Regions from separate parts of the Weizmannia sp. FSL W8-0676 genome, predicted to be linked through region 3. Evidence: a T-box and tRNA genes for the amino acid it is inferred to sense, from the RefSeq annotation. Region 3 holds a T-box; the other regions hold tRNA genes.
The links. A T-box is a leader RNA that pairs with one kind of tRNA and senses whether it is charged. The one in region 3 lies ahead of NST20_RS09835 (valine--tRNA ligase), so its partner is inferred to be a tRNA-Val.
Positions count from the first base shown of each region.

Region 1: it has a tRNA-Val gene. The T-box ahead of NST20_RS09835 (valine--tRNA ligase) is inferred to sense a tRNA for this amino acid. The anticodon was not compared.
Region 2: it has a tRNA-Val gene. The T-box ahead of NST20_RS09835 (valine--tRNA ligase) is inferred to sense a tRNA for this amino acid. The anticodon was not compared.

Region 1 is NZ_CP151954.1:2,439,311-2,442,561, reverse strand. Features, by position in the region: rRNA gene NST20_RS12160 (23S ribosomal RNA) at 1-1,056, shown strand, start outside; rRNA gene rrf (5S ribosomal RNA) at 1,233-1,348, shown strand; tRNA gene NST20_RS12150 (tRNA-Asn) at 1,355-1,429, shown strand; tRNA gene NST20_RS12145 (tRNA-Ser) at 1,434-1,523, shown strand; tRNA gene NST20_RS12140 (tRNA-Glu) at 1,537-1,608, shown strand; tRNA gene NST20_RS12135 (tRNA-Val) at 1,620-1,695, shown strand; tRNA gene NST20_RS12130 (tRNA-Met) at 1,705-1,778, shown strand; tRNA gene NST20_RS12125 (tRNA-Asp) at 1,791-1,866, shown strand; tRNA gene NST20_RS12120 (tRNA-Phe) at 1,885-1,960, shown strand; tRNA gene NST20_RS12115 (tRNA-Thr) at 1,965-2,040, shown strand; tRNA gene NST20_RS12110 (tRNA-Tyr) at 2,049-2,130, shown strand; tRNA gene NST20_RS12105 (tRNA-Trp) at 2,139-2,212, shown strand; tRNA gene NST20_RS12100 (tRNA-His) at 2,221-2,296, shown strand; tRNA gene NST20_RS12095 (tRNA-Gln) at 2,304-2,375, shown strand; tRNA gene NST20_RS12090 (tRNA-Gly) at 2,379-2,453, shown strand; tRNA gene NST20_RS12085 (tRNA-Cys) at 2,459-2,532, shown strand; tRNA gene NST20_RS12080 (tRNA-Leu) at 2,542-2,623, shown strand; gene NST20_RS12075 (YetF domain-containing protein) at 2,865-3,077, opposite strand; gene NST20_RS12070 (hypothetical protein) at 3,126-3,251, opposite strand, start outside.
Region 2 is NZ_CP151954.1:2,212,806-2,216,056, forward strand. Features, by position in the region: tRNA gene NST20_RS10895 (tRNA-Gly) at 1-33, opposite strand, end outside; tRNA gene NST20_RS10900 (tRNA-His) at 41-113, opposite strand; tRNA gene NST20_RS10905 (tRNA-Phe) at 138-213, opposite strand; tRNA gene NST20_RS10910 (tRNA-Asp) at 222-294, opposite strand; tRNA gene NST20_RS10915 (tRNA-Met) at 297-370, opposite strand; tRNA gene NST20_RS10920 (tRNA-Ser) at 387-479, opposite strand; tRNA gene NST20_RS10925 (tRNA-Ile) at 504-580, opposite strand; tRNA gene NST20_RS10930 (tRNA-Met) at 594-667, opposite strand; tRNA gene NST20_RS10935 (tRNA-Ala) at 683-758, opposite strand; tRNA gene NST20_RS10940 (tRNA-Pro) at 775-851, opposite strand; tRNA gene NST20_RS10945 (tRNA-Arg) at 865-938, opposite strand; tRNA gene NST20_RS10950 (tRNA-Leu) at 956-1,041, opposite strand; tRNA gene NST20_RS10955 (tRNA-Gly) at 1,053-1,124, opposite strand; tRNA gene NST20_RS10960 (tRNA-Leu) at 1,141-1,222, opposite strand; tRNA gene NST20_RS10965 (tRNA-Lys) at 1,235-1,310, opposite strand; tRNA gene NST20_RS10970 (tRNA-Val) at 1,482-1,554, opposite strand; rRNA gene rrf (5S ribosomal RNA) at 1,563-1,678, opposite strand; rRNA gene NST20_RS10980 (23S ribosomal RNA) at 2,211-3,251, opposite strand, start outside.
Region 3 is NZ_CP151954.1:1,989,273-1,992,523, reverse strand. Features, by position in the region: gene ysxE (spore coat protein YsxE) at 1-754, shown strand, start outside; gene NST20_RS09840 (hypothetical protein) at 771-962, opposite strand; T-box leader at 1,105-1,333, shown strand; gene NST20_RS09835 (valine--tRNA ligase) at 1,389-3,251, shown strand, end outside.

The sequences.
Region 1 (3,251 bases), 450 kb from region 3:
GAAGGTTAAGGAGAGGGGTTAGCCGCAAGGCGAAGCTCTGAACTGAAGCCCCAGTAAACGGCGGCCGTAACTATAACGGTCCTAAGGTAGCGAAATTCCTTGTCAGGTAAGTTCTGACCCGCACGAAAGGTGTAACGATCTGGGCACTGTCTCAACGAGAGACTCGGTGAAATTATAGTACCTGTGAAGATGCAGGTTACCCGCGACAGGACGGAAAGACCCCATGGAGCTTTACTGCAGCCTGATATTGAATTTTGGTACAGCTTGTACAGGATAGGTAGGAGCCTTGGAAACCGGAGCGCCAGCTTCGGCGGAGGCATCGGTGGGATACTACCCTGGCTGTATTGAAATTCTAACCCGCACCCCTTACCGGGGTGGGAGACAGTGTCAGGCAGGCAGTTTGACTGGGGCGGTCGCCTCCTAAAAGGTAACGGAGGCGCCCAAAGGTTCCCTCAGAATGGTTGGAAATCATTCGCAGAGTGTAAAGGCATAAGGGAGCTTGACTGCGAGACTTACAAGTCGGGCAGGGACGAAAGTCGGGCTTAGTGATCCGGTGGTTCCGCATGGAAGGGCCATCGCTCAACGGATAAAAGCTACCCTGGGGATAACAGGCTGATCTCCCCCAAGAGTCCACATCGACGGGGAGGTTTGGCACCTCGATGTCGGCTCATCGCATCCTGGGGCTGTAGTCGGTCCCAAGGGTTGGGCTGTTCGCCCATTAAAGCGGTACGCGAGCTGGGTTCAGAACGTCGTGAGACAGTTCGGTCCCTATCCGTCGCGGGCGCAGGAAATTTGAGAGGAGCTGTCCTTAGTACGAGAGGACCGGGATGGACGCACCGCTGGTGTACCAGTTGTCTTGCCAAAGGCATCGCTGGGTAGCTATGTGCGGAAGGGATAAGTGCTGAAAGCATCTAAGCATGAAGCCCCCCTCAAGATGAGATTTCCCACAGTTTATACTGGTAAGATCCCTGAAAGATGATCAGGTTGATAGGTCCGGGGTGGAAGCGCGGCGACGCGTGGAGCTGACGGATACTAATCGATCGAGGACTTAACCAAATAGAAAAGTGAAGGCCGCCTTGAAAAAGGTGCGCTGGAGCTAGACAATTCTCAAAGTTAGAAGTAAAAACGCATTCTCCGTTTACAGTTTTTTCTCCCATCCGGTTTTCAGGGAATCACATAATTCCTGTTGATAAGAAATGAAAACTTTGTTATAATGATTTTTGTCATTAAGGTCCGGTGGCGATGGCGGAAAGGTCACACCCGTTCCCATCCCGAACACGGAAGTTAAGCTTTCCAGCGCCGATGGTAGTTGGGGGTTTCCCCCTGCGAGAGTAGGACGCTGCCGGGCTTGTATTCCGCAGTAGCTCAGTGGTAGAGCAATCGGCTGTTAACCGATCGGTCGTAGGTTCGAATCCTACCTGCGGAGCCATCATGGAGAGCTGTCCGAGAGGCCGAAGGAGCACGATTGGAAATCGTGTAGGCGGCTAAAAGCTGTCTCAAGGGTTCGAATCCCTTGCTCTCCGTCATGATCCATATGGCCCGTTGGTCAAGCGGTTAAGACACCGCCCTTTCACGGCGGTAACACGGGTTCGAATCCCGTACGGGTCATCATTATAACTGGAGGATTAGCTCAGCTGGGAGAGCGTCTGCCTTACAAGCAGAGGGTCGGCGGTTCGATCCCGTCATCCTCCACCATTTTATCATCGCGGGGTGGAGCAGTCTGGTAGCTCGTCGGGCTCATAACCCGAAGGTCGCAGGTTCAAATCCTGCCCCCGCAATTTACATATAAAGGTCCCGTAGTGTAGCGGTTATCACGCCTGCCTGTCACGCAGGAGATCGCGGGTTCGATTCCCGTCGGGACCGCCATCCATTTTACATAATTGTGGCTCGGTAGCTCAGTCGGTAGAGCAAAGGACTGAAAATCCTTGTGTCGGCGGTTCGATTCCGTCCCGAGCCACCATTTGGCCGGTCTAGCTCAATTGGTAGAGCAACTGACTTGTAATCAGTAGGTTGGGGGTTCAAGTCCTCTGGCCGGCACCACGCAATATGGAGGGGTAGCGAAGTGGCTAAACGCGGCGGACTGTAAATCCGCTCCCTCAGGGTTCGGCGGTTCGAATCCGTCCCCCTCCATTTTTTAAAGGGGCATAGTTTAAAGGTAGAACAGAGGTCTCCAAAACCTCCAGTGTGGGTTCGATTCCTACTGCCCCTGCCATTATGATGGCGGTTGTGGCGAAGTGGTTAACGCACCGGATTGTGGCTCCGGCATTCGTGGGTTCGATTCCCACCATCCGCCCCATATTTATTGGGCCATAGCCAAGCGGTAAGGCAACGGACTTTGACTCCGTCATGCGCTGGTTCGAATCCAGCTGGCCCAGTATGCGGAAGTAGTTCAGTGGTAGAACATCACCTTGCCAAGGTGGGGGTCGCGGGTTCGAATCCCGTCTTCCGCTCCATTGATGGCGGCATAGCCAAGAGGTAAGGCAGAGGTCTGCAAAACCTTTATCACCGGTTCGATTCCGGTTGCCGCCTCCATCATATCATGCCGGTGTGGCGGAATTGGCAGACGCGCACGACTCAAAATCGTGTTCCTTCGGGAGTGTCGGTTCGACCCCGACCACCGGTATAATAGCATCACATTGAAAGCTGATGCCAAATGGAACGCTTCTCAAGATAAAGAGAAGCGTTTTTTTATTGCAATTATATTATTGAAGCCGAGGCCAATTTAAGTGGCTGCTTGAAAGCGTACACTTGTGAGTATCTATAGTTGTTTAACTTGTACAAAAAGGGAATTGATCTAATAAGAAAGGTTTGGAAATACTATCTTAGATTTTCCTTTTATAATGAGAACAGAACTGGGCAGCCTACTATTTACTAGGGTTGTTTTTTCTTTTTTTTACCGTAATCGTCCCATCTTTTTCAAGATAGGCCTGGTCAATTTCATCAAGCAAAAATACGCCCTGCTTTCTCAATAACTCCGACAGTTGATTCATATCAATTTTATTTTTTTTCAGTACGACTTTGTTAATTTTTCCTTTATCGATAATCACCGTTTTATCCCCGATAAGGAATTTTTCCAGTTTATCATAGCGATAAATGAGGATGTCAAAAATGATTTTAATGATGACCTAAACAGAAAGCATCACAAGAATGTAGTACCATTTTACACTTGAGTCATAAAGGCCGTTGCCGACGATTTCAGACAGCATTATGCTCCAGATGAAGTCGATTGGCGTAAGGTTTGAAATGCTTTT
Region 2 (3,251 bases), 220 kb from region 3:
AAGGCTGTGGTTTTACCACTAAACTACACCCGCATCAAAGGGCGGATGATGGGAATCGAACCCATGAATGCCGGAGCCACAATCCGGTGCGTTAACCACTTCGCCACAACCGCCATATATTTTTCATTGAAAACCAATGGTGGCTCGGGACGGAATCGAACCGCCGACACAAGGATTTTCAGTCCTTTGCTCTACCGACTGAGCTACCGAGCCAAAACAAGCGGTCCCGACGGGAATCGAACCCGCGATCTCCTGCGTGACAGGCAGGCGTGATAACCGCTACACCACGGGACCAATTGCGGGGGCAGGATTTGAACCTGCGACCTTCGGGTTATGAGCCCGACGAGCTACCAGACTGCTCCACCCCGCGATGATAAATAATGAAATGGCGGAGGAAGAGGGATTCGAACCCCCGCGCGGTGTAACCCGCCTGTCGGTTTTCAAGACCGATCCCTTCAGCCAGACTTGGGTATTCCTCCGTATGATAAGCGAAAAATAAAAAATGGTGGACCTTGTAGGACTCGAACCTACGACCGGACGGTTATGAGCCGTCTGCTCTAACCAGCTGAGCTAAAGGTCCGATATACGAAATATAGCGGCGGAGGGGATCGAACCCCCGACCTCACGGGTATGAACCGTACGCTCTAGCCAGCTGAGCTACGCCGCCGTTATTTGCCCTGTTTGGTGGAGCCTAGCGGGATCGAACCGCTGACCTCCTGCGTGCAAAGCAGGCGCTCTCCCAGCTGAGCTAAGGCCCCACTATGATCATCTTCATGGTCGGGAAGACAGGATTTGAACCTGCGACCCCATGGTCCCTAACCATGTGCTCTGCCAAGCTGAGCTACTTCCCGAAAGAGGAATAAGCGCGCCCAAGAGGAGTCGAACCCCTAACCTTTTGATCCGTAGTCAAACGCTCTATCCAATTGAGCTATGGGCGCATTTGTCATGGTACTGATGCCGAGGACCGGAGTCGAACCGGTACGGTAGTCACCTACCGCAGGATTTTAAGTCCTGTGCGTCTGCCAATTCCGCCACCCCGGCGGGTTAAATGAAGCGGAAGACGGGATTCGAACCCGCGACCCCCACCTTGGCAAGGTGATGTTCTACCACTGAACTACTTCCGCATATCGTGCTAAACAGTGCGGGTGAAGGGAGTCGAACCCCCACGCCTTGCGGCGCCAGATCCTAAGTCTGGTGCGTCTGCCAATTCCGCCACACCCGCGGATAAGATAAATGGTGAGCCATGCAGGATTCGAACCTGCGACCCTCTGATTAAAAGTCAGATGCTCTACCAACTGAGCTAATGGCTCATATTCCGATAACGACATTACTTGTCACAAAGAAAATTATACTATATTGGGTTAAATATGTACATATCTATTTTCTTTCAGGATTCCCGCAAGTATGGTGCCGGTCACAAGGCAGTATCCCCGGCCTCCCGATAGAAAGCCGGTTGCCCCTGAACCGGGATGGCATAAAAATGGAGGATGACGGGATCGAACCGCCGACCCTCTGCTTGTAAGGCAGACGCTCTCCCAGCTGAGCTAATCCTCCGTATTATGGCCCGGCAACGTCCTACTCTCGCAGGGGGAAACCCCCAACTACCATCGGCGCTGGAAAGCTTAACTTCCGAGTTCGGGATGTGTTCGGGTGTGTCCTTTCCGCCATCATCACCGGACCTGTATTTTATTTGGGATGTGTTCCCTGAAAACCGGATGGGAGAAAAAACTGTAAACGGAGAATGCGTTTCTGCTTCTAACTTTGAGAATTGTCCAGCTCCAGCGCCTATCGGCTAGCGTATTTCTGCGCTTTCTCCCTACGATAAGCGGGCATCGACTCGCCTTTAGGGCTCGTCGTGTTTCCTTTATCTCAGTCGAAAGCTCCGAAATCCGTACGCCGATGGGCAAGGCGCTTCCGCTTTTCTATTGTCCAGCTTCGGTGCCTAGCCCCTCGAGGTCGAATAACCTGCCCGCCACGGAGCCAAAAGACGGCTCCATGCCGGTCAGAACATTCGCTTGTCGGGGCTAAACAAGGCACCTCCGCTTTTCTATTGTCCAGTTCCGGGCGCTATCGGCTAGTGAACTTCCCGTCCCCCTTTCCTACGATAAGCGGGCATCGACTCGCCTTTTAAGGCTCGTCGTGTTTCCTTTATCTCAGGCGGGGGCCTTGAAGTTCATACGCCGATGAGCGAGCGCCCTTCACTTTTCTATTTGGTTAAGTCCTCGATCGATTAGTATCCGTCAGCTGCACGCGTCGCCGCGCTTCCACCCCGGACCTATCAACCTGATCATCTTTCAGGGATCTTACCAGTTAAACTGTAGGAAATCTCATCTTGAGGGGGGCTTCATGCTTAGATGCTTTCAGCACTTATCCCTTCCGCACATAGCTACCCAGCGATGCCTTTGGCAAGACAACTGGTACACCAGCGGTGCGTCCATCCCGGTCCTCTCGTACTAAGGACAGCTCCTCTCAAATTTCCTGCGCCCGCGACGGATAGGGACCGAACTGTCTCACGACGTTCTGAACCCAGCTCGCGTACCGCTTTAATGGGCGAACAGCCCAACCCTTGGGACCGACTACAGCCCCAGGATGCGATGAGCCGACATCGAGGTGCCAAACCTCCCCGTCGATGTGGACTCTTGGGGGAGATCAGCCTGTTATCCCCAGGGTAGCTTTTATCCGTTGAGCGATGGCCCTTCCATGCGGAACCACCGGATCACTAAGCCCGACTTTCGTCCCTGCCCGACTTGTAAGTCTCGCAGTCAAGCTCCCTTATGCCTTTACACTCTGCGAATGATTTCCAACCATTCTGAGGGAACCTTTGGGCGCCTCCGTTACCTTTTAGGAGGCGACCGCCCCAGTCAAACTGCCTGCCTGACACTGTCTCCCACCCCGGTAAGGGGTGCGGGTTAGAATTTCAATACAGCCAGGGTAGTATCCCACCGATGCCTCCGCCGAAGCTGGCGCTCCGGTTTCCAAGGCTCCTACCTATCCTGTACAAGCTGTACCAAAATTCAATATCAGGCTGCAGTAAAGCTCCATGGGGTCTTTCCGTCCTGTCGCGGGTAACCTGCATCTTCACAGGTACTATAATTTCACCGAGTCTCTCGTTGAGACAGTGCCCAGATCGTTACACCTTTCGTGCGGGTCAGAACTTACCTGACAAGGAATTTCGCTACCTTAGGACCGTTATAGTTACGGCCGCCGTTTACTGGGGCTTCAGTTCAGAGCTTCGCCTTGCGGCTAACCCC
Region 3 (3,251 bases):
ATTGTACTATTTAATGCCCTGGCTGCCAAACGAAGAAAAAGAAGCACGCGGCGAGAAACATCAAAAAATGTTCAGGGAACTCGCGCGCCTGCACAGCTTGTCCGTCAAAGATACGGAGGTCTCAATAGAAAAACGGCGGGAATACTATGAAGAAACCCTTTCCCGCTGGTACGGGCAGCAGGATTTTTTAGAAGAGTTCCTTGAACGGTGTGAAGAGCAGGTCTATATGTCCCCGTTTGCCCTGTTGTACTGCACCTTTTACAATGAAACGAACCAGGCGCTCAAATTCTCGATCCAGCAGCTGGAAAACTGGTATGAACAATCGAAAGAGATGGAGAAAGCGAGAACGGTGACCATCCACGGAAAAATTTCAACGGAGCATTTCCTGTACGATGAACGCGGGCTCGGATACTTCACCAATTTCGAACTGGCAAAAACCGCTGCGCCTTTTTATGACCTGCTTCCCTTCTTGTCGCGGGCGCTCGACTCCTATCCGAGCCGGTTTGACGACTGCGTGGACTGGGTGAAGACCTACTTCAGCTATTTTCCGCTTAAGGAAGATGAAAAAAGCTTATTTTTCAGCTATCTCGCTTATCCCGCACCGATCATCCAAACCGTGGAGGAATACTTTGCAAATGAAGGGAAACGCCATGAAGCGAGAGCAGTCGCGAAACTGCAGGAAAAGTACTGGCGGATGAAAAATACCGAGTATGTCGTCATGCAGTTGTCACAAGGGACCGCCCCCGCGTCATGAAAAGCAGGGACGGCCATTAAAACCATTCATACTGGAACCCGAGATAAATGAGAATAAATATGGCAAGCAGCAGGACGTCAAACGTGGTCGGAAAAATAATCGTGCGGATGGCCTGAAAGACGGAGAACGGAAGAATCAGCTGCTTGCACACTTTTTTTGCATTCCGCCCCCAAGTACGGACGGCCTGTTTGTCAATTTTTTTCTTCATCATCATCCACCTATCTCTCATAGATAATGTATGAAAAGCGGGCGGATAAGTGAATCCGTTGCATATTTTTTCTAAAAATGGGCAATGCTATTGACGATTTTCAAAAAAACCGATACCATAAACTATAGCCAATTTCAAAAATCAAAATACAATGAACGGGAAGAGTACAGATTTTGTTTCCATGCAGAGAGGGGAATCAGCTGCTGAAAGATTTCCTATGCGAAACAGGCTGGAAGGTCGCCCGGGAGTAGCTTTTGTGAACCCGAAAATAGCAAAAGCCGGCGAAGTGCCGTTAATGACCCGAGAGTGCCGGGCATCCGTTTGCCCGTGAAAAAAGGTGGTACCGCGAACAGACTCCTTTCGTCCTTTTATGGCGAAGGGAGTTTTTGTGTTTATCCGCAAAAAACGCAGAAAGGAATGATACAAATGGAACAGCAGGACATCAGCATGCCGACCAAATATGATCCGCAGGCTGTTGAAAAAGGGCGCTATGAATGGTGGGTGAACGGCAAATTTTTCGAAGCAAAAGGCGATCCGGAAAAGAAGCCGTACACGATTGTGATTCCACCGCCGAACGTAACCGGCAAGCTCCATCTCGGCCATGCCTGGGATACGGCTTTGCAGGATATTTTAACCCGGATGAAACGGATGCAGGGCTATGATGTGCTCTGGCTGCCGGGGATGGACCACGCCGGGATTGCAACGCAGGCAAAAGTGGAAGCCAAACTGCGTGAAGAAGGCAAATCCCGTTATGACCTCGGCCGCGAGAAGTTTACGGAAGAAGCATGGAAGTGGAAAGCGGAATACGCTCACTTTATCCGCAAACAATGGGCGAAACTCGGCCTCGGGCTCGATTATTCGCGCGAACGTTTTACGCTCGATGAAGGGCTGTCAAAAGCTGTAAAAGAAGTATTTGTTTCGCTTTATAAAAAAGGCTTGATTTACCGCGGCGAGTACATCATCAACTGGGACCCGGAAACGAAAACGGCGCTTTCCGATATTGAAGTAGTCTACAAAGAGGTGCAGGGCGCATTTTACCATCTGGCATACCCGTTAAGCGACGGTTCCGGCACGATTGAAATCGCGACAACGCGCCCGGAAACGATGCTGGGTGATACGGCGGTCGCTGTCCACCCGGATGATGAACGCTACAAACATTTAATCGGGAAAACGATTGTATTGCCAATCGTCGGCCGCGAAATTCCGATTATCGCAGACGAGTATGTTGATATGGCATTTGGTTCCGGTGCCGTAAAAATTACACCGGCCCATGACCCGAACGACTTCGAAGTCGGGAACCGCCACAATCTCGAACGCATCCTTGTGATGAACGAGGACGGCACAATGAATGAAAATGCCGGAAAATACAAAGGCATGGACCGGTTTGAATGCCGCAAACAGATCGTGAAGGACTTGAAAGCACTCGGCGTTCTTGTCAAAGTGGAAGACCATCTCCATTCGGTCGGCCATTCCGAACGGAGCGGCGCGGTTGTCGAACCGTATTTGTCCACGCAATGGTTTGTGAAAATGCAGCCGCTCGCTGATGCCGCGGTAAAACTGCAGGCGTCGGAAGGAAAAGTCCATTTTGTGCCGGAACGCTTTGAAAAAACCTACTTGCACTGGATGGAAAATATCCGCGATTGGTGCATTTCGCGCCAGCTCTGGTGGGGGCACCGGATTCCGGCCTGGTACCATAAAGAAACCGGCGAAGTATATGTTGATACCGAGCCGCCCCGTGACATCGAAAACTGGGAACAGGATCCGGACGTGCTCGATACGTGGTTCAGCTCGGCGCTCTGGCCGTTTTCGACAATGGGCTGGCCTGATGAAGAAGCGGAAGACTACAAGCGTTATTATCCGACCGATACGCTTGTGACCGGCTATGATATCATTTTCTTCTGGGTATCGCGGATGATTTTCCAGGGGCTTGAGTTTACCGGCAAACGCCCGTTCAAAGATGTCCTGATCCATGGCCTTGTCCGCGACGAGCAGGGGCGGAAAATGAGCAAATCGCTCGGCAACGGCGTCGACCCGATGGAAGTAATCGACAAATACGGCGCGGACTCGCTCCGCTATTTCCTTACCACCGGCAGCGCGCCCGGCCAGGATTTGCGTTTCAGTTACGAAAAAGTCGAAGCGGTCTGGAATTTCGCCAATAAAATTTGGAACGCCTCCCGTTTTGCGCTTATGAACATGAACGGGCTGAAATACGAAGAAATTGACCTTTCCGGTGAAAAATCAGTCGCTGACAAATGGATTTTAACGCGTTTGAACGAAACGATCGAAACC